DNA from 2 places in the Mycobacterium sp. pV006 genome. Region 2 is predicted to be linked to the other one. Evidence: predicted binding sites of a transcription regulator. Region 2 holds the regulator's gene; the other holds the start of a gene.
What was found. The regulator LexA, encoded in region 2, represses DNA repair genes until DNA is damaged. The targets are predictions, from matches to a motif close to CGAACANNTGTTCG.
Positions count from the first base shown of each region.

Region 1: ACAG25_RS08665 (HNH endonuclease signature motif containing protein) is a predicted target of LexA. The motif match lies at 1,200-1,213, and genes of this name have one in related genera.

Region 1 covers NZ_JBGGKT010000004.1:195,307-211,240, forward strand. The annotation lists gene ACAG25_RS08660 (CoA-acylating methylmalonate-semialdehyde dehydrogenase) at 1-1,049, opposite strand, end outside; gene ACAG25_RS08665 (HNH endonuclease signature motif containing protein) at 1,218-2,591, shown strand; gene ACAG25_RS08670 (dTDP-4-dehydrorhamnose 3,5-epimerase family protein) at 2,558-3,184, opposite strand; gene rfbB (dTDP-glucose 4,6-dehydratase) at 3,181-4,176, opposite strand; gene ACAG25_RS08680 (LLM class F420-dependent oxidoreductase) at 4,201-5,058, opposite strand; partial or broken gene ACAG25_RS08685 (LLM class F420-dependent oxidoreductase) at 5,079-5,339, opposite strand; gene ACAG25_RS08690 (ATP-binding protein) at 5,406-6,860, opposite strand; gene ACAG25_RS08695 (FAD-dependent oxidoreductase) at 6,879-8,543, opposite strand; gene ACAG25_RS08700 (HPF/RaiA family ribosome-associated protein) at 8,623-9,417, shown strand; gene ACAG25_RS08705 (universal stress protein) at 9,414-10,292, shown strand; gene ACAG25_RS08710 (universal stress protein) at 10,289-11,161, opposite strand; gene ACAG25_RS08715 (alpha/beta hydrolase family protein) at 11,287-12,513, shown strand; gene infA (translation initiation factor IF-1) at 12,731-12,952, shown strand; gene rpmJ (50S ribosomal protein L36) at 12,990-13,103, shown strand; gene rpsM (30S ribosomal protein S13) at 13,287-13,661, shown strand; gene rpsK (30S ribosomal protein S11) at 13,668-14,078, shown strand; gene rpsD (30S ribosomal protein S4) at 14,094-14,699, shown strand; gene ACAG25_RS08745 (DNA-directed RNA polymerase subunit alpha) at 14,776-15,828, shown strand; gene rplQ (50S ribosomal protein L17) at 15,891-15,934, shown strand, end outside.
Region 2 covers NZ_JBGGKT010000009.1:146,918-162,851, forward strand. The annotation lists gene ACAG25_RS15665 (LysM peptidoglycan-binding domain-containing protein) at 1-470, opposite strand, end outside; gene lexA (transcriptional repressor LexA) at 668-1,375, shown strand; gene ACAG25_RS15675 (LGFP repeat-containing protein) at 1,399-3,510, opposite strand; gene ACAG25_RS15680 (molybdopterin guanine dinucleotide-containing S/N-oxide reductase) at 3,672-5,954, shown strand; gene ACAG25_RS15685 (DEAD/DEAH box helicase) at 5,927-7,240, opposite strand; gene hflX (GTPase HflX) at 7,451-8,860, opposite strand; gene dapF (diaminopimelate epimerase) at 8,906-9,778, opposite strand; gene miaA (tRNA (adenosine(37)-N6)-dimethylallyltransferase MiaA) at 9,783-10,706, opposite strand; gene ACAG25_RS15705 (hypothetical protein) at 10,709-11,398, opposite strand; gene ACAG25_RS15710 (DMT family transporter) at 11,421-12,296, opposite strand; gene ACAG25_RS15715 (DUF349 domain-containing protein) at 12,457-13,848, shown strand; gene ACAG25_RS15720 (hypothetical protein) at 13,845-14,450, opposite strand; gene miaB (tRNA (N6-isopentenyl adenosine(37)-C2)-methylthiotransferase MiaB) at 14,438-15,934, opposite strand, start outside.

The sequences.
Region 1 (15,934 bases), on a different contig from region 2:
ACCACCAGTTCGGCGCCGGCTTCGACACCCTGGGCGATGTAGTCCTTGACGCGATTGAGTGCGGCCTCGGTGACCAGCGGGCCGTAGTCGGCCTTGGGGTCGAGGCTGTGGCCGACGCGCAGTTCCTTGACGCGCTCCACGAGCCGGGCGCGCAGACGGTTCGCGGTCTCTTCGCCGACCGGGACCGCGACGCTGATGGCCATGCACCGCTCACCGGCGCTGCCGTATCCGGCGCCGATCAGCGCGTCGACGGCCTGGTCGAGGTCGGCGTCGGGCATCACGATCATGTGGTTCTTGGCGCCGCCGAAGCACTGCGAGCGCTTCCCGTTGGCTGCGGCGTTGGCGTAGATGTACTGCGCGATGTCCGAGCTGCCGACGAAGCCGACCGCCTGGATGTCGGGGTGCGTCAGGATCGCATCCACGGCTTCCTTGTCGCCGTGCACCACCTGGAAGACACCGGCGGGCAGACCCGCCTCGAGGAACAGTTCTGCGAGCCGGACCGGGACCGAGGGGTCGCGCTCAGAAGGCTTGAGGATGAACGCGTTCCCGCATGCCAGGGCGGGGCCGGCCTTCCAGAGCGGGATCATCGCGGGGAAGTTGAACGGGGTGATGCCGGCGACCACGCCGAGCGGCTGACGCATCGAGTACACGTCGATGCCGGTGCCTGCGCCCTCGGTGTACTCGCCCTTGAGCAGGTGGGGAATACCGATCGAGAACTCGATGACCTCGATGCCGCGCTGGATGTCGCCCTTGGAGTCGGCGACGGTCTTGCCGTGCTCGAGGGACAGCAGCTCGGCCAGCTCGTCGACGTTCGCGTTGACCAGCTCGATGAACCGCATCATCACGCGGGCGCGACGCTGCGGGTTCCACGCCGCCCACTCCTTCTGCGCTTCGACGGCCGAGGCCACTGCGGTGCCGACGTCGGCGGCGCTGGCCAGCAGGACCTGGGCCTGCACCTGGCCGGTGCTCGGGTTCAGTACGTCGGCGGTGCGCGTGGACGCGAGATCGCTGCGCTTGCCGTCGATGAAGTGGGGGATGCGTGTGGTCATGCCAAAGCCTTCTTCCGCGTCGATACTTGGATATCCTAGTAATTCGTCGCGGGCGACCGCAAGGGTTTGTTCGGGTCGGTTATCCCCAATTCCGAATTCCTCCACAGGCTGGCGTCCACCTGCAGTTTCGCACCCCGGCACCCAGTAAATCGAACTAGTGTTCGAGATATGAATGGTCCGGTCGCTTCGGCTCTTGCGGCACTGAAGGCCGCGCGGGACGCCGTGAACGCGTTGGACCTGACCGCGTCGAGTCACACCGAATTGCTCGAGGTGATGGACGCGCTGGAGGCGGATTCGCGGCGCGCGCCGGTGCTGGTGCACCGCGTCGTCAACCGGTTGGCGGCCGAGGCCAACCCCTTGCAACTCGGCGCCACGTCGTGGCCGAAGCTGATGGCGTTCCGGTTGCGGATCAGTGCGTCGGAGGCGCGTCAGCGCATCGATGCCGCGGCCGACCTGGGGTCGCGGACGGCGATGACCGGCGAAGCGCTGGCGCCGGTCTTGGAACACACCGCCGAAGCCCAACGTCGCGGTCGGATCGGTGCCGAGCACATCAAGGTGATCCGGCAGTTCTTCGCGACCCTCCCCGACGCGGTCGACGCCGAGACCCGCGTCGAGGCGGAGCGGACGCTTGCCCGAATCGCCGAACGCCAAGGACCGGACGGACTCCGCAAGGCCGCGAACCGGCTCCTCGCGTATCTACACCCGGACGGCGACTTCAGCGACGCCGAGCGGGCCCGCAAGCGCGGCGTGCACCTCGGACCCCAGCGTCCGGACGGCATGAGCCGGATCAGTGGGGAACTCACGCCGGAGGCCAGGGCGGTGTTCGAGGTGCTGTTCGCGAAGTTCGCCGCACCCGGCATGTGCAATCCCGACGACGAAACACCCGCCGTCACCGGTGATCCGGCCGATGGGACAGCAGCCAAAGATGGGCGGTCGCAGGTGCAACGTAATCACGATGCGCTGCTCGCGGTGGGTCGGATGCTGCTGTGCTCCGGGAAACTCGGTCAGCTCAACGGGCTACCCGTGACGGTCATCGTGTCGACCACGCTGCGCGAGCTGGAATCCGGTGCGGGACAGGCAGTCACCGGTGGTGGATCACTGCTGCCGATGCGTGATCTGATCCGCATGGCCGCCCACGCCCATCACTATCTGGCGGTGTTCGACGACCACACCGAGCAGGCCTTATACCTCGGACGGACCAAGCGGTGTGCCAGTGCAGCGCAGCGAATCATGTTGCACGCCAAGTATCGCGGCTGCACACGGCCGGGATGCGACGCATGCGGGTACCGTTGCCAGGCCCACCACGGCCGAGAGGACTGGAAGCGCGGCGGACAGACGAACATCGACGATCTGACGCTGGCGTGCAGGTCCGACAACCTGATGATCGAGAACACCGGCTGGACGACCGTGCAGCGCGATGACGGTCGCACCGAATGGATTCCGCCGCCGAGTCTGGACACCGGACAGGCCAGGGTGAACGATCTGCATCACCCGGAGCGGATGCTGCTCTACGCCGACGACCCGGGCGACGCGGCCTCGTGACGGAGCTGCTCGATGAAGGCCCGCGTCTCTTCCCAAGTGGGGAGCAGACCCGCGGTGCGCGCCTCGTCGAGGGTCGGCGCATCCCGGTCCCGGTCGGAGAGCAGCAGTTCCCCGTCGAAGCGCCAGTCGATCGCCAGTGCCGGGTCGACCGGACTGACGGTGTGTTCGCGGTCGGGGTTGTACGGCGCCGAGCACAGGTAGGTCACTGTGGACCGATCCTCCAGGGCGAGGAAGGCGTGCCCGAGCCCCTCGGAGAGGTAGATCGAGCGGTGGGCGCGGTCGTCGAGCAGGACGCTGTCCCACTGCCCGAATGTGGGGGAGCCGACGCGGATGTCGACGACCACGTCCAGGACGGCGCCGCGGGTGCAGGTCACGTACTTGGCCTGCCCCGGCGGCAGTTGCGCGAAGTGCACGCCGCGCAGCACCCCGGCCCGCGACACCGAGCAGTTGGCCTGCCGCAGGTCCAGCGGATGCCGGGTGATCCCGGTGAACTCGGTGTCGGTGAACCACTCGTGGAACGAGCCCCGGTCATCGGTGTGCACCACCGGCGTCAACTCCCACGCCCCGGGCACCGACAACTCGCGGGCGGTCACTGGCCGCGCTCCGCGTAGGCCGCCTCGACGCGCTCCTTGATCGGCGCCCACCATGCCTCGTTGGCGCGGTACCAGTCGATGGTCTGGCGCAGCCCGGATTCGAAGTCGGTGTGCGTCGGCGTCCAACCCAATTCGGTGCGCAGCGGTGTCGGGTCGATCGCGTAGCGCAGATCATGGCCGGCGCGGTCGGTGACGTGTTCGAAGTCGTCCTCAGCGCGGCCCATCAGGCGCAGGATGGTGCGCAGCACGGTCAGGTTGTCGCGTTCGCCGTCGGCGCCGATCAGATAGGTGCGACCGATCTGCCCGTCGGTCAGGATGCGCCACACCGCGCTGTTGTGGTCGTCGACGTGGATCCAGTCGCGCACGTTGGCGCCGGCGCCGTAGAGCTTGGGCCGGCGTCCGGTCAGCACGTTGGTGATCTGACGCGGGATGAACTTCTCCACGTGCTGGTAGGGGCCGTAGTTGTTGGAGCAGTTCGAAATCGTCGCGGCCACGCCGTAGGAGCGCACCCACGCGCGCACCAGCATGTCCGACGCCGCCTTGGTCGCCGAGTACGGACTCGACGGGTTGTACGGCGTCGCCTCGGTGAACCGAATCGGCTCGCCCAGCGGCAGATCGCCGTACACCTCGTCGGTGGAGATGTGGTGCAGGCGGACCCCGTGGCGGCGCACGGCCTCCAGCACGGTGAAGGTGCCGACGACGTTGGAGGCCACGAACGGCTGCGGGTCGGCCAACGCGTTGTCGACGTGCGTCTCGGCGGCGAAGTGCACGACGGCGTCGGACTCGCCGACCAACTGCTCGACCAGCGAGGCGTCGGTCACGTCGCCGGGGACCAGTCGGATACGGTCGGCCACCGGCGCCAGCGACTCCTCACTGCCCGCGTAGGTGAGCGAGTCCAGCACCGTCACGCCGACGTCGGGGCGGTCGCGGACCGTCGCATGTACGAAGTTCGCACCGATGAATCCCGCGCCGCCGGTAACCAGCAATCGCATGGGGGAACCCTACTTCGCGGGCGGTCAGCCGGTGGTGCCCAGCGGCCCGGCGAGCTCCTCGAGGGTGGACAGCAGTTCGTCGGCGCCGCCCAGCACCTGGATGGCGACGTGGTCGGCCCCGGCCTGCAGATGCTCGATCAGCCGCGCGGCGATGTCATCCGGGGTGCCGTGGGCGACGACGGCGTCGATGAAGCGGTCGGTGCCGGGATGTTCGAGATCCTCGTCGGTGAAGCCGAGGCGCTTCCAGTTGTTGCGGTAGTTCGACAGGTCCAGATAGAAGTCGACGGCGCCCCTGCCGATCTCGCGGGCCTTCTCACTGTCGGTGGTCAGCACGACCTTGTGCTCGGGCGCCAACAGCACGGTCGGGCCTACCAGCTCGCGCGCCTGCCCCGTGTGCACCGGGGTGGTCAGGTACGGGTGTGCGCCCGCGCTGCGCTGCGCGGCCATCTGCAGGACCTTCGGGCCGAGTGCGGCGATCACCCGCCTACTGGTCGGGACCTTGGCGGAGTCGAGGATGTCCAGGTAGTCGCCCAGCGCCTTGTACGGGGTCGCGTACTGCTCGGTGTGCTCGGGGTGGCCGACGCCGACGCCGAGGACGAAGCGGCCCGGGAAGGCCTTTTCGATGCGGTGGTAGGACTCGGCCACCTCGCGCGCGTCGGCGGTCCAGATGTTGACGATGCCGGTCGCGACCTGCAGGTTGTCGGTGGCCTCGAGAATCGGTTCGACGAACGACAGGTCCGCCGCGGGCGACCCGCCGACCCAGACCGTGCCGTAACCCAGCTTCTCGATCTCGGTGGCCTGCTCCGGGGTGACGGGGCCGGCAGTCCACACCCCGAAACGTCCCAGCCCGGGTTTCAGCGATACGCCTTCGCTGTCGGTCATCGATGTCCCTTCAGTCCTGATCAACCAGTGGTCGAGCTCGTCAGTCCCAGCGGCCCGACCAGTTCGGCGAGCGTCGGCACCAGCTTGTCAGGTGCGCAGAGCACCTGGACGGGCACGTGGTCGGCGCCGGCATCGAGATGTTCGGTCAACCGCGCCGCGATCTGCTCGGGCGTGCCGTACGCCACGACGGCGTCCACCAACCGGTCACTACCCGGTTTTGCGACGTCTTGATCGTCGAATCCGAGACGTTTCCAGTTGTTGACGTAGTTCGTCAGGTTCATGCCGGTCGCGACGCGCAGTGACGTGGTGGCCGAAGGATCCGAACGTGCCCAGGTTCAACATGCTGGTCATTCGACGCTCACCGGGCCCGGTGCCTCCAGCGGCAGCCACACGATGAACCGGGTGTCGCCGGGCTTCGACTCGACCGACAGGTTGCCCTGGTGCTTCTCGACGACGATGCGCCACGCCAGGTCCAGGCCGAGGCCGGTGCCCTCGCCGAACGGCTTCGTCGTGAAGAACGGCGTGAAGATGCGGTCGATGATGTCGGCGGGGATGCCGGGGCCGTCGTCACAGATCTCGACGCGCACCCCCTGGTCGGTCGAGCGCATGGTGCGCACGGTCAGTGTGCCCTCTCCGCCCATCGCCTGGATTGCGTTGTCCACCAGGTTGGTCCACACCTGGTTGAGGTCACCGGGATAGCACAGCAGTTCGGGAAGCGAGCTGTCGTAGTCCTTGACCAGCTTGATCGGGCTGTCCTTGCCGATCTTGCCGCCGAACATCATCAGGGTGCTGTGCAGCAGCTCGTGCACATCGGCCGGCTGGTAGGGCGCCCGATCCATCTGCGAGTACTGCTTGGCGCCGGCCAGCAGCGCCGAGATGCGCTTGCTCGCTTCGGCGATCTGGTTCATCAGCAGTTCGTTGTCGATGGTGTATTTCAGCCAGCCGATCGCGCCGGGCAGCGTCGCCGAACAATCCACATCGGCGATCGAGGCCTCCACCCGTTCCAGCCAGTCGACATCCAAGCCGGCCTCGACGAACGTCGGCGCGTAATCCCATGCGGCGTCGATGCCGTGGGACTCCAGCCAGTCGCCGATCTGGTCTTCCCGGTCGGAGGTCTCCATCGCGGTCAGCTGCTGCGAGCGCGACTTGGCCACGTGCTCGGCCACGTCGTCCTGGACGCGTACCAGCACCTTCAAGGCTGCCGGCGTGAACTGGCCGTCGGCGAGCATCGCGAGTTTGTGGCGCATCTTGCCCACGCTCTCGCGTAAGTCGGCGACGGCGCGCGCGGTCGCCCCGGCCGGATTGTTGAGTTGGTGGGTCAGGCCGGCCGACAACTGGCCCAGCGCCAGCAGCTTCTCGCGCTGCCCGAGCAGCTGGCGCTGTCGTTGACCGCCGATCATGTGGCCCTCGAGCAGGTGCACCGCCATCGGGAACTCGGTGCGCATGAAGGTCGCGAACGCCGTCGCGTCGAGGACGAAGAACCGCGACGGCCGGGTCACCCGCACCGACGCTTCGTAGAGGTGCCGCTCGGCCGGGATGTAGGCCGACCATGCCCCGCAGTAGACGCCTCGCTGGGACGTGCGGCCAGTCTCGATCTGCACGCCGCCCGACCGCTTCGACATCACCAGCTCACCCTCGATGAGCACGTACAGGCATGTCGCCGGGTCCCCCTCGGTGACGATCGGGCCGGGCTCGAAGGTCTGGATGTGACCGTTGGCGCACAACGTCTGGAGTTGCTCGTCGGTGAGCGCCTCGAACAGGAACAGGGTGCGCAGCTCCTCAGGAAGGCACTTCTCGCCCATGGTGATCCCTCCTTCGGTCTAGGCCTCGGCCAGGTAGCGGTGCACCAGCATCACGGCCATCGATCCTTCGCCCACGGCCGCGGCCACGCGCTTGGCGGACTCGGAACGCACGTCTCCGGCGACGAACACGCCCGGCACGCTTGACTCGAGGTGGTGCGGCGGACGGTCGAGGGTCCAGCCGCTGACGTCACGCAGGTCGGGTCCGGCCAGAATGAACCCGTGGTCGTCGCGGACCACCACGCCGTCGAGCCACTCCGTGCGCGGCTCGGCGCCGATGAAGATGAACATGCGGCCGCAGGACACCTCGCGTCGTTCGCCGGTGCGCAGGTCTTCCAGACAGACCCGTTCCAGGTGGCCGTTGCCCCGGACCGCGCCCACGACGGTGTTCGGGCATTCGACGATGTTGTCGGTCGCCCGGATCTGCTGGACGAGGTAGTGCGACATGGACTCCTCGAGCGGGCGGCGACTGACGATGGTCACCGACCGGGCGGTGCGCGACAGGTGCATCGCGGCCTGGCCGGCGGAGTTCGCGCCACCGATCACGTAGACCTCGTCGTCCTCGCAGTCGGCGGCCACCGACGCCGTCGCGCCGTAGTAGACCCCGGCCCCGGTCAGATCCGCGCACCCTTCGGCGGGCAGCTGCCGGTATTCCACACCCATCGCCAGGATCACCGCGCGGGTGCCGATGGTGCGCCCGTCGGAGAGATGCACCGTGCGGGCGCTGCCGTCGACCTCGAGCCGGGTGACCGACGCGGCGGTGATCAGCTCGGCGTCGAACTTCTCGGCCTGTCGGCGGGCACGGTCGGCGAGCTGCGCGCCGGACAGTCCGTCGGGGAACCCGAGGTAGTTCTCGATGCGTGAGCTCTGCCCGGCCTGCCCGCCGGTCGCGGTGCGTTCGATCAGCACCGTCTTGAGGCCTTCGGAGGCGCCGTACACCGCCGCCGCCAGCCCGGCCGGGCCGCCGCCGACGACCACCAGGTCGTAGAAGTCGCCCGCGGGAGTCGTCGAAAGGCCAAGGGTGGCAGCAAGTTCCGCATCGGTGGGGGCGACGAGCGTCTCGCCCTGTTCGGTGACCACCACCGGCAACGTCAGACCGTCGCAGCCGGCCGCTTCCAGCAGCCGGCTGCCCTTGGGTTCGTCCGAACGAAACCAGGTGTAGTACAGGCGGTTCCGCGCGAGGAATTCGCGCACCTCCGAGGAGCGCGCACTCCAGGGGTGTCCGATCACCTTGGTGTGCGGGATGGCCCGCTCCCCGCTGGAGCGCCACACGTCGAGCAGGTGGTCGATGACGGGGTAGAGCTTCTCCTGCGGCGGATCCCAGGGCTTGAGCAGATAGTGGTCGAGGTCGACGACGTTGATCGCGTCGATCGCGGCGTGGGTATCGGCGTAGGCGGTCAGCAGCACGCGGCGCGCCATCGGGAAGATGTCCATCGCGGCCTCGAGGAACTCGATCCCGCTCATCTGCGGCATCCGGTAGTCGGCGACGAACACCGACACCGTCTCGCCGCGCAGCTTGAGTTCGTTGAGGGTCAGCAGCGCGTCCGGTCCCGATTCGGCGCGCATGACGCGGTACTGCTCGCCGTACCGGCGGCGCAGGTCCCGGGCGACCGCGCGCGAGACCGCGGGGTCGTCGTCCACCGTCAAGATCACCGGCTTGCGGGCTCGGGGTGCAGGTCCTGTCATCGCACCAAGTATGCGCTGGTTGTCCATACAGGACCTTCGGCCCTTACCCCGCGCGACGTGCCTGGGCTACCAATGAATCATGAGCAATTCTGTGGAGGCAGGCCGGCCGGTGGATGTCGACGTCACCACTCACGGCGAATTCCCCGGCATCACCGAATACGCACAAGCCAGGATCGGTCGTCTCGCCCGGGTGGCCCGGCGGCCCGTCACCTACGCGCGGGTGCGGCTCACCCGAGGTCACGAGCCGGGCGCCGAGCGACCGGTGCTGGCCCAGGCGAACCTGGAGGCCGGCGGGCAACCGGTCCGCGCCCAGGTCGAGGCGGCCACCGCGCGGGAGGCGGTGGACACCCTCGAAGCGCGACTGCGCCGCCGGCTCGACCACCTGGCCGAACGCCGGGAGGCGCCGAGAGGCCCGGACGCGGCGCCGCCGTGGCGGCACGGTGAACGCGGCCCGCGGTCGTTCGGTGCGGCAGCAGACGAACCGAGGATCCGGCGCCGCAAGTCGTATGCCATGACCCCGTGCACCGTCGACGAAGCGGTGACCGAGATGGAACTGCTCGACTACGACTTCCACCTGTTCACCGAACGGGGCTCCAACAGCGCGGCCGTGGTCTACCGCGCCGAGCCGACCGGCTACCGGCTGGCGTTGGTCTCACCGGATCTGGCCCACGAGCTGGCCCCGTACGAGAAGCCGGTCACCCTCAGCGGGCACCCCCTGCCGTGTCTGCGGGAGCAGGACGCCGTCGAACGTCTGGCGCTGCTCGGACACCCGTTCTTGTTTTTCCTCGACGCCGCGCAGGGCCGCGCCGCCGTGCTGTACCGGCGCTTCGACGGCGACTACGGGCTGATCACCCCGGCAGGAGACGGACCGTGAGCGAGGAGACGTACGCCGGCGTCGTCGTCGCGGTCGACGGATCCGCACCGGCGCGCCGCGCGGTGCGGTGGGCGGCCCGGGAGGCCTGCCGGCGCGACGTGCCGTTGACCCTGGTCCACGTCCAACCCGCGGAGGAGATGGGTCCGTGGCTGGACGTACCCGTCACCCCGGCCTTCTTCGATGCGCTGGACCGTCGCTCGGCGGAGATCCTCGAGCACGCCGCCGGCCTGGCCGCCGAGGAACTGCGGGATCACCCGCGAGTGACGGTGCAGCGGCGCTCGCTGACCGGCGGCGTGAAGCAGGCGCTGGTCGAGGTCTCCGAACACGCCGATCTGATCGTGGTCGGCTGCCGCGGTCTCGGGAAACTGAAACGCCTGCTGCTGGGCTCGACCACCACGACCCTGCTGCACCACGCCCGGTGCCCGGTCGCGGTGATCCACGACGAGGCCGACGAGAATCCCGCCGCCCCGGTGGTGGTGGGAGTCGACGCCTCCCCGGCGTCGGAGGGCGCCATCGCCCTGGCCTTCGACCAGGCCTCCCGTCGCGGCGTCGGGCTGGTCGCCGTGCACACGTGGCTCGACATGCCCGACTTCCAGCTGGATGTGCCCGCCAAGGAGTTGGCGGCCGAGGCCGACGCGCAACTCGCCCAGCGCCTCGCGGGGTGGGGGGAGCGCTATCCCGACGTGGCGGTGGAGCGTGTCGTCGTACCGGACGACCCGGCACACCGGCTGGTGGAGGAATCCCGGCGCGCGCAGCTGGTCGTCGTCGGGAGCCACGGCCGAGGCGGTTTCACCGGGCTGCTGCTCGGATCCGTCAGCAACGCCGTCGCCCAAGGGGCATGCGCCCCGGTCATCGTGGTGCGCGGCTCCGGTTAGTTCTCCCGCACCACCATCACCGGTGCCGCAGCGGCCTGCACGACCGCACTGCTGACCGAACCCAGTAGCGCGCCGGCCACTGCACCGTGGCCCCGGCTACCCACGACGACCAACTGCGCCGATTCCGCCCGCTCGACGAGGTGGCGCGCGGGCTGATCGGCGACGACGACCGTCTCGACGGTGACGTCGGGGAACCGGCGCCGCCACGGGGCGAGCCGCTGGACAGCCTCCTGTTCGACGCCGGGGCGCAGTTCCTCCCAGTCGAAGCCAGGCATGTCGAACGAGCCCGGCGACCACCAGGCGTGCAGTGCCACCAGCGGTACCCCTCGGCGCGTCGCGGCGTCGAACGCGGCGTCGACGGCGGGCTCACCGGCCGGCGACCCGTCGAAACCCAACAGGACCGGCGCGTCGTCGGCGACCACCGACGGCTCGGCCGGCACCACGACCACGGGGCAGTGCGCACCGTGGACCAGGCCGGTACTGGTGCTGCCGAGGATCGTGCGGGCCAGACGTCCGCGTCCGCGGGAGCCGACCACCACCAGCGCCGCGGTACGGGACGCCTCCACCAATGCACCGGTGGGGTTGGTCACGGCGAACTCGGCGGTCACCGGCACGGCCTCGGCGGTCAGGGCGCGCGCGGCCTGCGTCGCGTCGGCGAGAAGTTCCTCGCCCATCTGCCGCTGCCACTCCATCAGTCCGACCGGGGCCGCGCCCACCGGCCAGGCGCCGACCGGTGGCATGGCCGCGTGGATGACGGTCAGCCCGGTGCCGCGCAACCGTGCCTCCCGCGCCGCCCACTGCAGGGGCGGCCGGGATTCGGGAGAGCCGTCGACGCCGACGACTACGTTCGTGATCTCGGCCGGGGCCATCGGGACTCCTATGCTCGTGCCGTCCTACGCAGTATCGCCGGACCCGTCTGCGAAACCCGATCACCCCGGCCGATTGGTGACCAACGGCCCTGTCGCAGCTAGTTAGACGGGCTAGCCTGGAGAGTATGGTTCTCAACGAATCCGGCGCCGACCGGCAAGCCCGCCGGTCCGTTGTCGAACGGTTGCCAGGGGCAGCGCCGTTGCGCAGCGCCGTGCGACCGCTGACCCGAACCGGCAACTACTACGCCCGATCCTGGCGCGACTATCTCGGCCGCCGCGAACAGGACATGCCGATCGCCCGGCCGACCGTGGCGTTGGCCGCGGAAGCGTTGCGCGACGAGGTCGTCCTGCTCGGTCTGCGGGCGCGACGGCCCCTCAGCGACCCCACGGCGTTCGCGCGGATCCACGAGGAGGTCGTCGCCGCACTCGAGTTCTACGGCGAGCGCGGTTTCCTCGACGATCCGGAGAAGTTCTTTGCCGAGCCGGACCCGCTGACCGATGTCGAGGTCGTCCCGATCCGGCGGCGCAATCGCTCCTATTCGCGTCTGCGCTGGGAGAGCAGCTACCGTCCGCTGCCCGGGGAGCCGGGTGGGGACCGGTGGCTGGGCTACCAGTCCAACCAGCGTGGCTACGGGCTGATGCTGCGGCATGCCGAGCCCCGTCCGTGGCTGGTGTGCATCCATGGCACCGAGATGGGCCACGCCGGCATCGACCTGGCGATCTTCCGGGCCTGGTACCTGCACGAGGAACTGGGGCTCAACGTCGTGCTGCCGGTGCTGCCGATGCACGGCCCGCGGTCACGCGAACTGCCGAAGGCGGCCGTGTTCCCCGGCGAGGACGTCCTCGACGACATCCACGCCACCGCGCAGTCGGTGTGGGACGTCCGCGGCCTGCTGTCGTGGATCCGCGCCGAGCAGCCCGGGGCCCAGATCGGGGTGTACGGACTGTCGCTGGGTGGATTCATCGCCGCGCTGGTGGCCAGCCTCGACCGGGATCTGACCTGCGCGGTCCTCGGGGTGCCGGTGGCCGACCTGATCGACCTGCTGGGCCGGCACTCCGGTCTGTCGCAGGACGACCCGCGCTGGGCCACGCTCGAGCTGGCCGCGCCGCTGTCGCGGATGATCTCCCCGCTGTCGATGACCCCGCGGGTGCCGCCCGAGGGGCGGTTCATCTACGCCGGTATGGCCGACCAGGTCGTGCACCCGCGCGAGCAGGTCGTCCGGCTGTGGGAACACTGGGGACGGCCCGACATCGAGTGGTACCGCGGCGGCCACGCCGGGTTCTTTCAGTCCCGGCCCGTGCACCGCTTCGTGACCGCGGCGTTGGTGCAGTCGGGTCTGGTCGCGGGCTAGCTGCAGGTTCGACGATTTTGGGCATGGCCGCCGGGCGAGTACCATGGATCAACGGTGCGGCTGCCGCGCCGACTTCCTGCGTGCCCTGACAGGATTCCCCGCCTCACCGGCTCGGGAATTCCCCGGATCCGGCCCACGTTCTCAAGTCGGACTCGGGCTGCGCTGAAGAGGCCAGCAAAGCCGATACGAAACGAAAAGCTAAGGATCGTTACACAGTATGGCCAAGAAAGACGGTGCCATCGAGGTCGAGGGTCGCGTTGTCGAACCCCTGCCCAATGCGATGTTTCGCATTGAGCTGGAGAACGGACACAAGGTCCTCGCTCACATCAGCGGCAAGATGCGGCAGCACTACATCCGCATCCTCCCCGAGGACCGCGTCGTGGTGGAGCTCTCTCCCTACGACCTGTCCCGTGGCCGCATCGTGTACCGCTACAAGTAAGTCATCCCCGCAGAGCTAGAGAAGGATCGAACGAGCCGTGAAGGTGAACCCGAGCGTCAAGCCCATCTGCGACAAGTGCAGGGTGATCCGCCGGCATGGGCGGGTCATGGTGATCTGCTCCGATCCGCGCCACAAGCAGAGACAAGGTTAGTCAGGGTTTCCGCAAGGACCTGGCCGACCACGTCGGATCGCAAACACAACTGAATGCAGACCTCCCAGTGCCAGTGAACGGATACGCCGTTCATACACGTCCGGAACGGAGGCCGGACCCCGCTCATGACGCGGGAACGGACTGGGAACGACACCTCCGTACGAGAAGAAGGAACACTGCCTGATGGCACGTCTCATGGGCGTCGATCTGCCGCGCGACAAGCGCATGGAGATCGCCCTGACCTATATCTACGGCATCGGCCGTACCCGCTCCCAGGAGATCCTGGACGCCACCGGCATCAGCCGGGATCAGCGCACCAAAGATCTGACCGACGATCAGGTCACGCAGCTGCGCGACTACATCGAGGGCAACCTCAAGGTGGAAGGTGATCTGCGCCGCGAGGTGCAGGCCGACATCCGCCGCAAGATCGAGATCGGCTGCTACCAGGGTCTGCGGCACCGCCGCGGTCTGCCGGTGCGCGGCCAGCGGACCAAGACCAATGCGCGTACCCGCAAGGGCCCCAAGCGCACCATCGCCGGCAAGAAGAAGGCCAGGTAAACCCTGATGGCACAGGCAAAGAAGGGCGCCCCCAAGAAGGGCCAGAAGACGCGTCGTCGGGAAAAGAAGAACGTCCCGCACGGCGCCGCCCACATCAAGAGCACGTTCAACAACACCATCGTGTCGATCACCGACCCGCAGGGCAATGTCATCGCCTGGGCGTCGTCGGGACATGTCGGCTTCAAGGGGTCGCGTAAGTCCACCCCGTTCGCCGCGCAGCTGGCCGCCGAGAACGCCGCCCGCAAGGCGCAGGAGCACGGCGTGAAGAAGGTCGACGTCTTCGTCAAGGGCCCGGGTTCGGGCCGCGAGACCGCCATCCGCTCGTTGCAGGCCGCCGGCCTCGAGGTCGGCGCGATCGCCGACGTCACGCCGCAGCCGCACAACGGTTGCCGTCCGCCGAAGCGGCGCCGGGTCTAGGGAGGATTTGGAAACATGGCTCGTTACACCGGACCCGTCACCCGCAAGTCGCGCCGTCTGGGCGTCGACCTCGTCGGTGGTGATCAGTCGTTCGAGAAGCGCCCCTACCCGCCCGGCCAGCACGGCCGCGCGCGGATCAAGGAGAGCGAATACCGTCTGCAGCTCCAGGAGAAGCAGAAGGCCCGCTTCACCTATGGCGTCATGGAGAAGCAGTTCCGTCGCTACTACGAAGAGGCCAACCGGCAGCCCGGCAAGACCGGTGACAACCTGCTGCGCATCCTCGAGAGCCGGCTGGACAACGTGGTCTACCGCGCAGGTCTGGCCCGCACCCGCCGCATGGCCCGCCAGCTCGTCAGCCACGGCCACTTCACCGTCAACGGCGTGAAGGTCGACGTCCCCAGCTATCGGGTGTCGCAGTACGACATCATCGATATCAAGGAGAAGTCGCTCAACACGCTGCCGTTCGAGCTCTCCCGGCAGACTGCCGGTGACCGCCCGATTCCGTCGTGGCTGCAGGTCGTCGGGGAGCGCCAGCGGATCCTGGTGCACCAGCTGCCCGAGCGCGCGCAGATCGACGTGCCGCTCACCGAGCAGCTCATCGTCGAGCTCTACTCGAAGTAAACCCTCGGGGGGCTCCGCCCCCCGAGCACCCCCCCGAAAGACGTCATATGGCGGACGTCGAAAGGAAAGAAACACCATGCTGATTTCTCAGCGCCCCACCCTGAGCGAAGAGGTCATCGCCGAGAACCGGTCGCAGTTCGTCATCGAACCGCTGGAGCCGGGTTTCGGTTACACCCTCGGTAATTCGCTGCGTCGCACGCTGCTGTCGTCGATCCCCGGCGCGGCCGTCACCAGCATCCGCATCGACGGTGTGCTGCACGAGTTCACCACCGTCCCGGGGGTCAAGGAAGACGTCACCGACATCATCCTGAACCTCAAGGCGCTCGTCGTGTCCTCCGAGGAGGACGAGCCGGTCACGATGTACCTGCGCAAGCAGGGGCCCGGTGAGGTCACCGCGGGTGACATCGTCCCGCCGGCCGGTGTCACGGTGCACAACCCGGACATGCACATCGCCACCCTCAACGACAAGGGCAAGCTCGAGGTCGAGCTCGTCGTCGAGCGGGGCCGCGGTTACGTGCCGGCCGTGCAGAACAAGGCCTCCGGAGCCGAGATCGGCCGTATCCCCGTCGATTCGATCTACTCGCCGGTGCTCAAGGTCACCTACAAGGTGGAGGCCACCCGCGTCGAGCAGCGCACCGACTTCGACAAGCTGATCCTCGACGTCGAGACCAAGAACAGCATCAGCCCGCGCGACGCGCTGGCGTCGGCCGGTAAGACCCTGGTCGAATTGTTCGGTCTGGCACGGGAACTCAACGTCGAGGCCGAGGGCATCGAGATCGGTCCGTCGCCGGCCGAGGCCGATCACATCGCGTCGTTCGCGTTGCCGATCGACGACCTGGACCTCACCGTGCGGTCCTACAACTGCCTCAAGCGCGAGGGTGTGCACACCGTCGGCGAGCTGGTCGCCCGCACGGAGTCCGATCTGCTGGACATCCGTAACTTCGGCCAGAAGTCCATCGACGAGGTGAAGATCAAGCTGCACCAGCTGGGTCTGTCGCTCAAGGACAGCCCGGCCAGCTTCGATCCGTCCGAGGTCGCCGGTTACGACGCCGCCACCGGCACCTGGAACAGCGACGCCGGCTACGACCTGGACGACAACCAGGACTACGCCGAGACCGAGCAGCTCTAACCAGTTTTTCCGTCCCGGCCCTACCTGATACGGGGGTCGGCCCCATCTAGGAGATAGTCGCAATGCCCAAGCCCACCAAGGGTCCTCGCCTCGGCGGATCGTCGTC
Region 2 (15,934 bases):
GCGATCAACGTCTGGCCCGCATTCAGGGCGACGGTCTCGAGTTGATTCAGTTCGCGAATCTTCGCCACGACGTCGGCCACGGGCGCCTCGGGCGCAACCCGGCGGGCCACGTGCTGGAGCGACTCGCCGGCCTGCACCTGGACCACCGCCAGTTGTGTCGGCACCGCGGCCTGGGCGCCCTGTACCCCGCCGACCTGAGCCACCAGCCCCAACCACACGGTGATGGCCGCCGCCACGAGGGCCAGCATCACGGTGGTGGCCGGGGTGATGGGCCGGCGACGGTGCGGGGCGCGGGACACCGCGACGCCGGTGCCGCGATGACGGATGGGGGCCACCGCAGGGCGGCGCGACCCCGACGGGGCCGTCGTCGCCGGCACTCTGGCCGGACGTGCCCGCCTGGTCCGGGTCCCGCGCTCCCACCCGGCCTCGGTGATCTCGCCCCACGTTTCGGGTGTGTAGATGACCGTCATGTCGCCCCGCCTCTCGTTCTGCTTTCGCCTGTGTGTTCGAACTGTAGTCGACCATGTGTTCGATTGATAGAACATGTGATCGAACTGTTGCAGACGCTAACGGAGCCCACTGACAAGTCCGGGCGGACCGAAACGATGCCGACACGCGGTCGAACACATGTTTGATCGTGTCCGGACTCTGGGATACATTCGGACACATGAGCGATGACAGCAGCGACACCACGGCCGGCTCCGCCACCAGCACCGCCGGTGATCGCAGGTCAGGCCTGACCGAGCGCCAGCGCACCATCCTCGAGGTGATCCGAGAGTCGGTCACCAGTCGCGGCTATCCCCCGAGCATCCGGGAGATCGGGGACGCGGTAGGGCTGACCTCGACGTCGTCGGTGGCCCATCAGCTGCGCACCCTCGAACGTAAGGGCTATCTGCGCCGGGACCCGAACCGTCCGCGCGCGGTGGACGTACGCGGACTCGAGGAGACCGCCGCGGCGGCCGTGCCCGCCACCGAGGTCAGCGGTTCCGACGTGCTGCCCGAGCCCACGTTCGTCCCGGTCCTCGGTCGGATCGCAGCCGGCGGTCCCATCCTGGCCGAGGAAGCTGTCGAGGACGTGTTCCCGCTCCCCCGCGAGCTCGTCGGCGAGGGGTCGCTGTTCCTTCTCAAGGTCGTCGGCGAATCGATGATCGACGCGGCGATCTGCGACGGGGACTGGGTCGTGGTCCGTCAGCAGAACGTCGCCGACAACGGCGACATCGTCGCCGCCATGATCGACGGGGAGGCCACGGTGAAGACGTTCAAGCGCACGCGTGGCCAGGTCTGGCTGATGCCGCACAACCCGGCGTTCGATCCGATCCCCGGCAACGATGCCGCCATTCTCGGCAAGGTGGTCACCGTCATCCGCAAGGTGTGACCGGCCGCCGCGTCGCGGCAAGGCTAGCGACTGCGCACGAATCCGTTCGTGATCGCCATCTCCTCGCTGGCGAACCACAACTCGGCAGGCGCGTCGGCGTAGTCCCCGTCCTCGGGGGTCCAGTACAACCCTGAGCGGGTATCGGCTTTGACCGGGTAACCCTCGGGCACCTCACGCGGATCGTCGAGGGGCATGTGCACCGCGGTACCGCCCGGAGTCGGCTCGTCATCGTCGATGCGAGCGTGGCGGCCGGTGTCGGTCATTGCGTCCCTTTCGGCGTTGGGTCCCACGGGCACGGCGGTCACCAGAGGTTCTCGGTCCGCCTCGACCAGCGGTTCGTCGTCGTAGTAGTCGTCGTAGTCGTCCGGCTCGCCGGACTCGTCGTAGTCCTCGATCTCCTCGGCCGTCGGGATCCGGGTCGGTGTCGTGTCGACGGCGTCGGGATCTTCCTCGAAGGCACCGAGATCCGACTCGTCGTCACGAGCAGCGCCGTCGAAACCCTCGGGGTCCCGCGGTTCTTCGGGTACGGACGGCACCCCCCAGAAGCTCAGCGGTGTCGGCTCCACGTCCTCGGAGATCGCAGAGGATGCCGACGGTTCCGGTGGTGTCGCCGTCGCGACCGCGCTCAGACCCTCGCGGGCGTAGCGGTCACCGAACAACTCGTCCTCGTCGTCGGAACCCGCGCCGTACCCCCCGGAGTCCGCGCCGGCGCCGAACGAGCTGCGCGGCGTGTCGTATCCGTCGTCATAGCCTGCGTCGGGCCCGAACGGGTCGTCGCCCGCGCCGCCGCGGTTGCGCAGCACCACGAAGCCGACGACCCCGACGAGCGCGAGCAGTGCCACGATGGCCACCAGCCACCACCACGACCACTGCAACCCGGTGCCCTCGTCGTCGGCGGTCTCGGCCTGCGGCGAGGCCGGGGTGGCCGGCGGGGTCTGCTGCGCGGGCACCTCCAGCCCGGCCAGTTCCGCGGTCAGATTCCCGGGTTCAGCGGTGAACTTCCGGCTCGCGGTGTCATAGGTGATGGCGCCGTTGCTGAACCGCTGGGTGATGACGTTGCCGTCCTGGGACTGATCCGCCACAGGAGCGCCGAGCGCACCGGCAGCGCCGCCGAGCTTGTCCCACGCGGCTCTCATGGCGCCGCGCACGATCACCGCTCCGTGGTCGGGTGTCCAGAAGATCACCGGGTTGTCCGCGGCGGCGAAGGTGCCCATCCGGCTGGGCGCGATGCCGCCGTCGGATTCGCTGCTGGTCGGGAACCCGAGATCGCCCTCGGGACCGCCGACGCTCTCGTATTTCTCGAGCACCTGCCCGGTGACGACATTGGCGCCGGTTTCGGGACTGTAGAAGATCTTGCCGTTGACGAAGTCCTGGCCGAGCCCGTCGTCACCGATCGGGTAGGGCTCGCCCTCGGCGGCACCCAGCGGACCGAGCGCACCACCGGCGGCGCGGCGGGCGGCGTTGATGGCCGAGACCGGGTCGTCAGGTACCGACAGGTCGGTCAACTGGCCTGCGAGTTCGGGCGGAACCGTGGTGAACGTCTTGGTGGCGGAGTCGTAGGACAGTTCACCTCCGGTGAACCTCTGCCGGACCACCGAGCCGTCGTAGGTCTCGTCGTCGGCCGGGACACCGAGCACCCCCGAGGACCCGCCGAGACGGTCCCAGGCGGCGTTGATGGGACCGCGGACGACCCGCGCACCTGTGGCGGGTGTCCAGAAGATCACCGGGTTGTCGGCTGCGCTGAACGTGCTGTTGCGGCTGCCTTCGGCACGGCCGGGACCTTCGTCGATCTTCGGGAAGCCCAGGTCGCTGTCCGCGGGACCGCCGAGGGCCTCGTACTTCTCCAGGATCGCGCCCTGCATGAAATGGGCGCCGGTGTCCGGGCTGAAGAACATCTTGCCCGCTGCGAAGTTCTGCGCGAAGCCCTCGCCGACGGGGTACACGTCGCCGGAACGGGGTCCCAGCGGACCGGCGTCTCCCCCGGTGGCCTCCCATGCCGCGGTGATGGCGCCGCCGGCCTCCACCTCCGGTTGTGCAGTCGCGACAGGCGCCAGCAGGAACGCCGTGGCGAGTCCCAGCAGCCCGATCGTCAGACGACCGACCCCACGTTTGCGCAGCATGTGCTGCCGGATCATTCATCCTCCCCGCGGTCGGCGATTCGGTCCTGCGAAGTTACCGCGTGCTCTCACTCTGCTTGAGAGGGCCTCGATAACCAAGGAACCTCGCCGGTTCACCCAAAGATTATGCGCCGGTCACCGGACTGTGACCTGCCTGTAGTGGTCACTAGACTCCCCGGATGCCCACCCCGCGCAGTCTGACCCATTGGGGTGCGTTCGCAGCGACGGTCGCCGACGGCGACATCACCGCCGTCGCTCCGTGGGGTTCCGACGACCCGTCACCGGCCCTGGGCAACCTCCCCGGCTCGGTGCGTCACACCTCCCGCGTCACCGGTCCGGCAGTGCGCCGGGGCTGGCTCGACGACGGTCCGGGACCGAGCGAGTGCCGCGGAGCCGACGAGTTCGTCGCGGTGTCGTGGGAGGAACTCGAGGACCTGCTCGCCGCCGAGCTGCGCCGGGTCATCGACCGGTACGGCAACCAGGCCGTCTTCGGCGGGTCGTACGGATGGTCGAGCGCCGGTCGGTTCCATCACGCCCAGAGCCAGGTGCACCGCTTCCTCAACTGCCTCGGCGGCTACACCTTCTCCCGGCACTCCTACAGTCTGGGCGCCACCGGGGTGATCATGCCGCGGGTGGTCGGCACCCACGACGACCTGTTCAAGCGCTCCACGCAGTGGGACGTCATCGTCGACCACACCGACCTGATGGTCTGCTTCGGCGGCGTCGCGCTCAAGAACACCGGCGTCAACCACGGCGGCACCACGGCCCATCCGGCTCGTGCCGCCCTGGGGCGGTTCCTCGATCGCGGCGGCCAGGTGGTCTCGGTGTCGCCGTTGCGCGACGACTTCACCGGACCGTGCCGGTGGTGGCCGGTCAAGCCGGGCACCGATGTCGCCGTCATGCTCGGCCTGGCCCATGTGCTGGCCACCGAGTCTTTGGCCGACGAGGATTTCCTGGAATCGCACTGCACCGGCTACCGGCGGTTCGAGCGCTACCTGCTCGGCGCCGACGACGGGGTCGCGAAGACGCCGCAGTGGGCGGCCGGGATCAGCGGTCTGGACGCCGACGATCTGGTCGCGCTGGCGCGCCAGATGGCGGCGTCGCGCACGCTGGTCACCGTCAGTTGGTCGCTGCAGCGTGCCCGTCACGGCGAGCAGGCCCCGTGGATGGGCCTGACGCTGGCCGCGATGCTGGGTCAGATCGGCCTGCCCGGCGGCGGCTTCGGACACGGCTACGGCTCGATGAACGAGCCGGGTCTGGCACCGCTGCGGTGCGGGTTGCCGCGGTTGCCGCAGGGGGTCAATCCGGTGCCGTCGTTCATCCCTGTGGCCGCGATCAGCGACCTGCTGCTGCAGCCGGGGCAGCCGTTCGACTACAACGGCGAACGCCTGACCTACCCCGACATCAGATTGGTGTACTGGGCCGGCGGCAACCCGTTTCACCATCACCAGAACCTGCCGCGGCTGCGGCGGGCGCTGCACCGGCCCGACACGGTCGTGGTGCACGATCCGTACTGGACCGCGATGGCGCGGCACGCCGACATCGTCGTGCCGTCGACGACGTTCGCCGAGCGCGACGACCTGTCCGGTTCCCGCAACGACCCCGTGCTGATGGCGATGCCCCGACTGGTGCCGCCCTACGCACAGGCCCGCGACGACTACGACACCTTCGCCGCGCTGGCCCACCGGCTCGGGGTGGGCGCCGAGTTCACCGAAGGCCGCACATCGGCGCAGTGGCTGGCCCACATGTACGACTCATGGTCGCGGACACTCGATTTCGCGGTGCCCACCTTCGAGGAGTTCTGGCGCCAGGGACATCTGCGCCTGCCCACCGAAACCGGGTTGACGTTGCTGGCCGACTTCCGGCGTGACCCGCACGGGCACCGCCTGGCAACGCCGAGTGGGCGCATCGAGATCTTCTCCGCCGAGATCGACGCGTTCGGATACGACGACTGCGCCGGGCACCCGAAGTGGTTCGAACCGGCCGAATGGCTCGACGCACCCTCGGCGCAGCGCTATCCGCTGCACCTTCTGGCCAACCAGCCGGCGGTGCGGCTGCACAGTCAACTCGACGGCGGGGCGACCAGCCGACGCTCGAAAGTGGCGGGCCGCGAACCGATCCGGATGAACCCGGCCGATGCCCGCGCGCGCGGCCTCACCGACGGGGACGTGGTGCGGGTGTTCAACGACCGAGGGGCCTGCCTGGCCGGTGTGGTCGTCGACGACGCGGTGCACGCCCGGGTGGTCCAGTTGTCCACCGGCGCGTGGTTCGACCCGGCCGATCCGGCCGATCCCGATGCGATGTGTGTGCACGGCAACCCGAACGTGCTCACCGACGACGCCGGGACCTCGTCGCTGGCCCGGGGCTGCAGCGGGGCACACACGCTGGTGGAGGTGGAGAGGTTCACCGGTGACGCGCCATCGGTGCGCGCGTTTCAGCCGCCCGCGTTGGTGGCCCGCTGAGCGGGGCGACGCGGCCGGCGGCGCCGCGGGCGCTGCTGGTTGGCCGGGGCGCGGCCGCGCTCGGGGGCACGTGCTGCGGGGGTCGCGGTCGGCTGGGGAGCGCGGCGCAGCGGTGCAAGCTCACCGACGAGGGCGTGCACTTCGTCGGAATCGGCGTGAACGTCGGTGGGGCGCACGGTGATTCCGGCGCGTTTGAGGAGCTGCTGGGTGTCGCGACGCTGCTCGGGCAGGACCACGGTGACGACGTCGCCGTCGCTGCCGGCCCGCGCGGTACGTCCCGACCGGTGCAGATAAGCCTTGTGTTCCATGGGCGGATCGACGTGGACGACCAGTTCCACGTTGTCGACGTGCACGCCGCGGGCGGCGATGTCGGTGGCCACCAGCACGCGGGCCGAACCGTCGGCGAACGCGGCGAGATTGCGCTCGCGTGCCGGTTGGCTCAGGTTGCCGTGCAGGTCGACTGACGGTACGCCGGCCTCGGTGAGCTGCTTGGCAAGCTTGCGCGCCTGATGTTTGGTGCGCATGAACAGGATTCGCCGCCCGGTGCCGGAGGCCAGCCGGTGCACCAGGGCCTTCTTCTCCGAGGTGCCGTTGACGTGGAACACGTGGTGGGTCATCTGCACCGGCGCCGCGTCGACCTCGTCGACCGAATGCAGCACGGGGTCGTGCAGGAAGCGGCGCACCAGTTTGTCGACGCCGTTGTCCAGCGTCGCGGAGAAGAGAAGCCGCTGACCGTCGGCGGGTGTCGCCGACAGGATGCGCGTCACACCGGGCAGGAACCCGAGGTCGGCCATGTGGTCGGCCTCGTCGAGCACGCTCACCGCGACCCCGTCGAGACGGATGAGCTTCTGCCCCATCAGGTCTTCCAACCGACCCGGGCAGGCCACCACGATGTCGACGCCGGCGCGCAGCGCGTCGACCTGACGCTTCTGGGAGACTCCGCCGTAGATCGTGGTGACCCGCAGCCCGCAGGCCTGCGCCAGCGGTTCCAGGGTCGCGGTGATCTGGGTGGCCAGTTCCCGGGTGGGGGCGAGCACCAGTCCGGTCGGTCGCGACGGTTGGCGCCGTTGCCCGGTCAGCGCGGCGACCAGCGGCAGCGAGAACGCGAGCGTCTTGCCGCTGCCGGTCTTTCCGCGACCTAGCACGTCGCGCCCGGCCAGGGCGTCGGGCAGCGTCGCGGTCTGGATCGGGAACGGCGCGGTGATGCCGCGCGCGGTCACCGCGGTCACCAGCGGTGCGGGCACGCCGAGGTCAGCGAAGGACAACGAGGACACAGAGGTGGTCATGAACGATCTTTCTGTCAGTGCCGTTTCGGGCGGTGTGTGCCCGAGCGACCGCGACAGGAAGTCCAGCGGTGATGCGCACACGGTGGCGGCTTCCACGAGGTGGTCGACGCCGTGATGGATGGTCTGAGTCGGCAGGAAAGCGGGAACATGTCCGCGGCCGACGCTCACAAAGCCTAGCGCACCAGGCCGGTATGAGCGTATTCGTACAGGTCAGGGTGTGGTGAAGTCGGCCAGGACGGCGGCCAGCGCCACCGGAACCCGCGCCTTGATGCGGGTGCCCTCTGCGATGTGCTCGGCAGCGTCGACGCGTCCGTCGGCGTGCACGCGGGCCACCAGGTCGCCCCGGTCGTACGGGATCGTGACATCCACGGCGACGTCGGTGGGCACCACCAGTTCGGCCATGCGGGCACGCAACCGGTCCAGCCCGTCGCCGGTGTGCGCCGACACGAACACCGCTCCGGGCAACGCACGGCGCAGCTGTGCCAGCGTCAACCCGTCGGCGGCGTCGATCTTGTTGACCACCAACAGTTCCGGCGGTGAGGCGATGCCGTACTCGGCGACCACCTCGTTGACCACCTGCCGCACGGCGTTGATCTGCGCCAGCGGGTTGACGTCGGAGCCGTCGACGACGTGGACCAGTAGGTCGGCGTCGACGACCTCTTCGAGCGTCGACCGGAACGCCTCGACCAGCTGGGTGGGCAGGTGCCGGACGAAGCCGACGGTGTCGGTCAGCACGAACGGCCGGCCGTCGTCGAATTCGCCTCGGCGCGTGGTCGGTTCGAGGGTGGCGAACAGTGCGTTCTCGACCAGCACACCGGCGCCGGTCAGTGCGTTGAGCAGACTGGACTTGCCCGCGTTGGTGTAGCCGACGATGGCCACCGAGGGCACTTCGCTGCGCCGTCGACCGCTGCGCTGCGTATCGCGGATCTTCTTCATTTCCTTGATGTCTCGGCGCAGCTTGGCCATGCGCTCGCGGATGCGGCGACGGTCGGTCTCGATCTTTGTCTCACCGGGACCACGGGTGCCGACGCCACCGCCGGCGCCGCCGGCCCGGCCGCCGGCCTGGCGGGACATCGACTCACCCCAGCCGCGCAACCGCGGGAGCATGTACTCCATCTGCGCCAGCGACACCTGGGCCTTGCCCTCGCGGCTGGTGGCGTGCTGGGCGAAGATGTCGAGGATCAGCGCGGTGCGGTCGATGACCTTGACCTTGACGACCTTCTCCAGCGCGTTGAGCTGGGCGGGGCTGAGTTCGCCGTCGCAGATCACGGTGTCGGCGCCGGTCGCGAGCACCACCTCACGCAACTCGGCGGCCTTGCCGGAGCCGATGTAGGTGGCCGGGTCGGGTTTGTCGCGGCGCTGGATGACGCCTTCGAGGACTTCGGAGCCCGCGGTTTCGGCCAGGGCGGCCAGCTCGGCCAGGCTGGCGTCGGCGTCCGCGGCGCTGCCTTCGGTCCAGACGCCGACCAGCACGACACGTTCGAGGCGCAGCTGGCGGTACTCGACCTCCGAGATGTCGGAGAGCTCGGTGGACAGCCCGGCGACGCGTCGCAGCGCACTGCGGTCTTCGAGCGCCAGTTCGCCGGCGCTGGGTGAGTCGAGGAATTCGGGATATGTCATAGGCGAATCAAGGTTCGCACGGAGATCACTTTTCATGCACCCCAATTAACGTCGCTGGGCGTCCCACCATTCCTCGGTGAGTTCGCCGTGCGCGACCAGTTCGGAGGGCCCGCGCAGGAAGCTGCTGCCCTCGGTGACCGTGACCTGGACTTCTCCACCCGGGACGAGTACCCGCAACTGGCCGGTCTGATCGCCGGAATGCGCGAGCGCGGCCACCACCGCGGCAACGGTCCCGGTGCCGCAGGACCGGGTCTCCCCCACTCCGCGCTCGTGCACCCGCATCGAGACCGCGCCGTCGATCGGCGCCGTGAGCACTTCGACGTTGACGCCCTCGGGGAACTGCGCACGGTCGAACTCCACCGGGGCGGCGACGTCGAGGGCGGCCAGGTCGCGGCCGCTCAGGGTCGGATCGACACAGGCCAGGTGGGGGTTGCCGACGTCGACGGCCAGACCGGTGAAGTGTCTGCCGCCCACCACGGCGTGTCCGGAGCCGAAGACGTTGGCCTTGCCCATCTCGACGGTGACGTCGGCGGCCAGGTGATCGGCGGTGTGCAGAACCACCGGCCGCGGCCCGGCCAACGATCCGACGACGAACTCGGGTCGCCGCTCCAGTCCGCTGGCGTGCAGGTAGTGGGCGAATACCCGTACCCCGTTGCCGCACATCTGCGCGACGGACCCGTCGGCGTTGCGATAGTCCATGAACCAGTCGTCGGTGTCCACGCCGTCCGGGAGCCGGCTCAGCACACCAGCGGAGCGCGCGGCACCGGCCGTCGTCACGCGCAGCACGCCGTCGGCGCCCAGTCCACGCCGACGGTCGCACAGCGCAGCGACCGCCGGCGGCGCCAGGTCGAGCGCGGCCGGCAGGTCGGGCAGTACGACGAAGTCGTTCTGCGTGCCGTGGCCTTTCGCGAACTTCACCTGGTCAGGATACGTCCCGCCAGGTCCGCGTGACACGCTCGGCGAGGCGCTGCGGTCCCCCGTCGGCGGCCCCGTCGAGCCAGGTGATGCGGTGGTCGCGGCGGAACCAGGACCGTTGCCGGCGGACGTAGCGCCGGGTGCCCAGGAACGTCGGCTCGCGTGCGCCGGCGCCGGCGCCGCCGGCGTCGAGGTCGGCGAGCACCTGCGCGTAACCCAGCGCGCGTGCGGCGGTGACGCCGTCACGCAGACCCCGATCGATGAGCGCGAGTACCTCCTCGACGAGCCCGGTGGCGAACATCGTGTCGGTGCGCCGGGCCAACCGTTCGTCGAGTTCTGCTGTCGGCCAGTCCAATCCGACGATCACGGTGCCCCACCGTGGCGCCCCGATCCGGGGTGCCGACGCGGCGAACGGCCGTCCGGTCAGCTCGACGACCTCCAGGGCGCGCACGATGCGGCGGCCGTCGGTGGGCAGGATCGACTCCGCGGCGGCGGGGTCGACCCCGTGCAGTTCCCGGTGCAGGGCGCCGACCCCGACCTCGGCCAGGCGGGCCTCCCACTTCGCCCGCACCGCGGGATCGGTGGCCGGAAACGTCCAGTCGTCGAGCAGCGACTGCACGTAGAGCATCGACCCGCCGACGATGATCGGCACCGCGCCGCGGGCCAGGACGGCCTCGACGTCCGCGGCGGCGGCCTGCTGGTAGCGGGCCACGCTGGCGGTCTCGGTGACCTCGAGGACGTCGAGTTGGTGGTGCGGCACGCCGCGGCGCTGGTCGGGCGGCAGCTTGGCGGTGCCGATGTCCATCCCGCGATACAGCTGCATCGCGTCGGCGTTGATCACCTCGGCGGGCACCTCGAGCCGGTCGGCGACTTCGAGGGCCAGCTCGGACTTGCCGGTTCCGGTCGGCCCGACCACGGCCAGCGGCCGCAGCGTCACGGCGTCCACACGCCGACGAAGCAGCCGACGCCGTACGGTGCGCCGCGGTAGAGCTCCTCGACGGCGCGGGGCCGCGGTTCGGCGAGGCCGCCGAGCGCCTGGTAGGCGGCGCGGCCCACGACCGGTCGCGGGGTGGTCGGTAACGCGGCGGTGTCCCCGGCGGCCAGCGCGTCGTCCAGCTCTGCTTGCGCGGACACCGATTCCGGGACGTGGCCGCCGGGCGCACCGGGGCTCAGCGTGTGGAAGCCGTCGGCGATCACCAGCACCCCGACGGGTGCGTCGGTGCGGTCCAGCTCGGCGCGCAGCGCGGCACCGCGACGGCGGGCCGTCTCGGGGTCGAGGTCGGCGTCCAGGGCGTGCACCTCGATCTCGGCGTCGGGGGCGGCCAGCCCGCGCAGCCACCCGGCGACCAGCGCGCACAGCGGCAGCGGCGTCGCCGCGGCGGTCAGTGCCGCAGCAGACAGCGCCACGGGAACGTCGACGCCGTACCCGGCGAAGGTGCCGCGGGATTCGGGGCCGTACCGGCCGTCGGTCGCGGCGACACCGAGGGCGATCCACTTCGGGCCCAGCGCTGCCACAGCGGTCGTCGCCGCGGCACGCAGCGCAGCGGTTTCGGCGGCTGCGTCGCCGGCGAGCTCGGCGACCATGACCGGTGCCGACGGGACGATCGCAATGGCGCTGAGCACGTCACCAGTTAACCGCAGCGGTTCACACCGGCTGGTGGGTGGCGGCCTCCCCGCGGGCCAGCGCGGTGGTGGCCACCACCATCACGACCACGGCCGCCACCAGCGTGAACCAGCCGCTCTCGCCGGGCTGCAGCGTCTCGCCGAGAACCACAACGCCCAGCGCGCAGGCCACGATCGGCTCGGCGATCGTCATCGTCGGCAGCGTGGCGGTCAACGCCCCGGCCCGGAACGCCGCCTGCTGCAACACGGTGCCGCCGAGAGCGACCGCGAGCCACGCGTAGAGCTCCGGGGTGCTCAGCAGCGTCACCAGGCCGTCCCAGTCGGTGACGTCGAGCCGGTGCACCACGGTCTTGGTCAACACCGCGAAGACGCCCCACAGCCCGCCGGCCGCGGCGGCCAACAGCACGGCGCCGACCGGACCCGACGAGATCCGCGCGCCGATCAGACACAACGCGAGCAGCGGGCCCAGGACCGCGGCCACCTCGAGCCACGATTCCAGCGAGGCGCGGGTGTGACCGGCGGTCGGGTTGCCGACGGTCACCACGATGATCACCGCGCCGGCCAGCAGCGCCGCCCACCCCCATTCCCTCGGTGACACCCGCCGGTCGTGCAGGCGGGCGTGGATCGGCAGCGCGAACAGCAGCGACGTGACCAGGAGGGCCTGCACGAGCAGCACCGATCCGAACCCGAGCGCGGCGGCCTGCAGCCCGAATCCGGCCGCGGCCACCGCGCTGCCCAGCCACCACCGCCGGTCCCGGAGCAGGCGGGCGAACAGCGCCACATGGCCGACGGGTTCGTCGGTGACCTGCTGGGCCGTGCGCTGATGGATGACGTCACCGCAGGCGACGAAGAACGCGGCTGCCAGCGCGAGCAGCACGGCGATATCGGCTTTGGCCATCGGCCTCCTTACGGGTCCGCACCGAAGCCTAGAGAGCGGCCGTCTCCAAGGCGTGCGCACAGCGGCGGTCGACCTGTTTCAATAGCGGGCGAACGGCTGTAGGGCGCCGCGCTGCGCGGCAGGTGCGCGAGATCGCGCGAAAGGGCACGAGGTAACCGACATGACGACAACCGAACCGGGCGGAGCAGGCGAGACCGATCCGCAGGCCGACCAGCAGCGGACGGGTTCCGCACCGACGCCCTCGGCAGCACCGCGACCCACCCCCGGCCCGAAGCCCCGCCCGGGTAAACCCGTCCCCCGCCCTGCGGCACCGGTCAAGGCGCCCGTCGTCACCGTGCCGAGCAGTGATCCGCACAAGTTCGGCCGAGTCGATCCCGACGGCACCGTGTGGCTGATCACCGCCTCCGGCGAGCGCACCATCGGCTCCTGGCAGGCCGGTGAGCCCGAAGCCGCGTTCGAGCACTTCGGGCGGCGGTTCGACGATCTGCACACCGAGGTGGTCCTGCTGGAGCGCCGGCTGGCCTCCGGGGCCGGCGACGCCCGCAAGATCCGGTCGGCGGCCACCGCCCTGGCCGAGAGCCTGCCCGAAGCGCATGTCCTCGGCGACGTGGACTCGCTGGCCGCGCGCCTGGCCGACCTCGTCGCCCAGGCCGACGCAGCGTCTCAGCAGGAGAAGGCGCGCCGGGAGGAGCAGCGCGCAGCGCAGACCGCACGCAAGGAGGCGCTGGCCGCCGAGGCCGAGGAGCTCGCCGCGAACTCCACCCAGTGGAAGGTCGCCGGCGACCGTCTGCGCGCCATTCTCGACGAGTGGAAGACGATCACCGGCCTGGACCGCAAGACCGACGACGCGCTGTGGAAGCGCTACTCGGCGGCGCGGGACACGTTCAACCGGCGTCGCGGCTCACACTTCGCCGAGCTGGACCGCGAGCGCGCCGGCGCCAAGCAGGCCAAGGAGGCGTTGTGCGTGCGTGCCGAGGAGTTGTGCGACTCCACCGACTGGGGACCCACCTCGGCGCTGTTCCGGGACCTGCTCGCGGAGTGGAAGGCTGCCGGCCGTGCGGCCAAGGACGTCGACGACGCGCTCTGGCAGCGGTTCAAGGGCGCGCAGGACAAGTTCTTCTCGGCGCGCAACGCCGCCACCGCCGAACGTGACGCCGAGTTCCGCGCCAACGCCGCGGCCAAGGAGGCGTTGCTGGCCGAGGCCGAGCAGATCGACACCTCCGATCTCGATGCCGCGCGCGCGGCGCTGCGGTCCATCGGGGACCGTTGGGACGCGATCGGCAAGGTTCCGCGCGAACGCGCCGCCGAGTTGGAGCGGCGCCTGCGTGCGGTGGAGAAGAAGATTCGGGACGCCCCGACCGGCGGGGTGGACCCGGAGGCCGCTGCGCGCGCCGAACAGTTCCGGACCCGTGCCGAGCAGTTCGAGCGTCAGGCGGCCAAGGCCGAGGCGGCCGGCCGCACCAAGGAGGCCGAGCAGGCCCGGGCCAGCGCCGAACAGTGGCGTCAGTGGGCCGAGGCGGCCGTCGAGGCCCTGGGCAAGCGGCGCGGTTAGCCGGCGGGCTGGTCGGGGTCGCGGGGTTCGTCGGGCGTTCCGAGCACCGTCCGGCCCTGGTTCAGGGCCGATCGGCGGCGCCGCTCCTCCTCTTCGGCCATCTGCAGCGCGGTGCGCGTCCAGACCACCCGCGCCCAATGGAACGTCAGCAGGATGACCGACAGCCAGCCGAGGATCAGACCGAAGCCGGGCCCCGGATACAGTTCGGCCGCGGTCTGGCGGGACCACACCGCGAGCATCCCGATCACGCTGGCCACCGCCGAACCGGCCAGGGCGATCCAGGCCAGTGTCCAGCGCCGGGTGAGCAACGCCAGGATCGAGAATCCCACCGAGAACACCAACGCCAGGATGGCGAACACCCGCGACGGCAGCGCGACGGCCTCGTCGTCGGCGGCCTGGGAGAACACCAGCACGTCGAATCCCCGCGCGCTCCCGGTGTGCGGCAGCAGGAACGACAGCAGCAGGACGAAGACCAGGATCGCGACCACGAGCGCACGGACGCCGGCGTCGAACTCACCGGCCACGCGGCGTTCGACGTCTTCGATATCGTCCTTGTAAGAGTCGAATTCGTCCGGTTCGTTCGGCGTACTCATTGTCCGCATCCGTTCATGATCTGCGTCGGTGCCGGTGCTCCCACACCCGGCATACCCAGCCCGACGCCGGTGCGGGGTCGCCGCCCCGCGGCGTGGGCGTCCCCGGCGCGGGTACGCCGGTGGCTGCGCACACCGGCGTCTGCGACGAGATGGTGCGGTGCGGCGGCGGTGACGGTGGTGGTCACGACATCCCCGGGCCGGATCTGCTCGCGCAGGGCACCGGGCGCGAAATGCACCAACCGGCCGTCGCGCGCCCGCCCGGACAACCGGGCGGTGCTGGCGTCCTTGCGGCCCTCGCCGGTGGCGACGAGCACCTCGACGGTCCGGCCCACCTGAGCGGCGTTCTCCTCCAGGGAGATCTGCTCCTGCAACGCGATCAATCGCTGATACCGTTCGGAGACAACGTCTTTGGGCACCTGGTCGGGCAGCTCCGCGGCCGGGGTACCCGGTCGCTTGGAGTACTGGAACGTGAACGCGGTGGCGAAACGCGCCGCCGCGACGACATCGAGCGTGGCCTGGAAGTCGGCCTCGGTCTCCCCCGGGAAACCGACGATCAGGTCGGTGGTGATCGCGGCGTGCGGGATCGCCGCACGCACCCGTTCGATGATGCCGAGGTAGCGGTCGGCGCGATACGAGCGGCGCATGGCGCGCAGGATCCGGTCCGAGCCCGACTGCAGCGGCATGTGCAGCGTCGGGCACACATTCGGCGTCTCGGCCATCGCGTCGATCACGTCGTCGGTGAACTCCGCGGGGTGCGGCGAGGTGAACCGCACCCGTTCGAGACCCTCGATGTCGCCGCACGCGCGCAGCAACTTGGCGAACGCACCGCGGTCGCGCGGTTGGTCCTCGTACGGCGCTGATGGGTCCTCGCGCAAGCGCTCGTCGGCGAACGACACACCGTAGGCGTTCACGTTCTGCCCCAGCAGGGTGATCTCGAGAACACCCTGATCCACGAGCGCCTGCACCTCGGCCAGCACGTCGGCCGGCCGGCGGTCGACCTCCTTGCCCCGCAGGGACGGCACGATGCAGAACGTGCAGGTGTTGTTGCAACCGACCGAGACGGAAACCCAGGCGGCATAGGAAGATTCGCGGCTGGCTGGCAGCGACGACGGGAATTCCCGCAGCGATTCGGCGATCTCGACCTGCGCGACCCGGTTGTGCCGGGCGCGTTCGAGCAGCGCGGGTAGCGAACCGATGTTGTGGGTGCCGAACACCACGTCGACCCAGGGCGCCTTCTGCAGCAGCGCATCACGGTCCTTCTGCGCCAGACACCCCCCGACGGCGATCTGCATGTTCGGGTCGGCCTGTTTGCGCGGCGCCAGGTGACTGAGGTTGCCGTAGAGCTTGTTGTCGGCGTTCTCGCGGACCGCACAGGTGTTGAACACGACCACGTCGGCCTCCGCGCCGTCGGCGGCGCGTCGATAACCGGCCTGCTCGAGCAGTCCGGAAAGCCGCTCGGAGTCGTGCACGTTCATCTGACAGCCGTAGGTCCG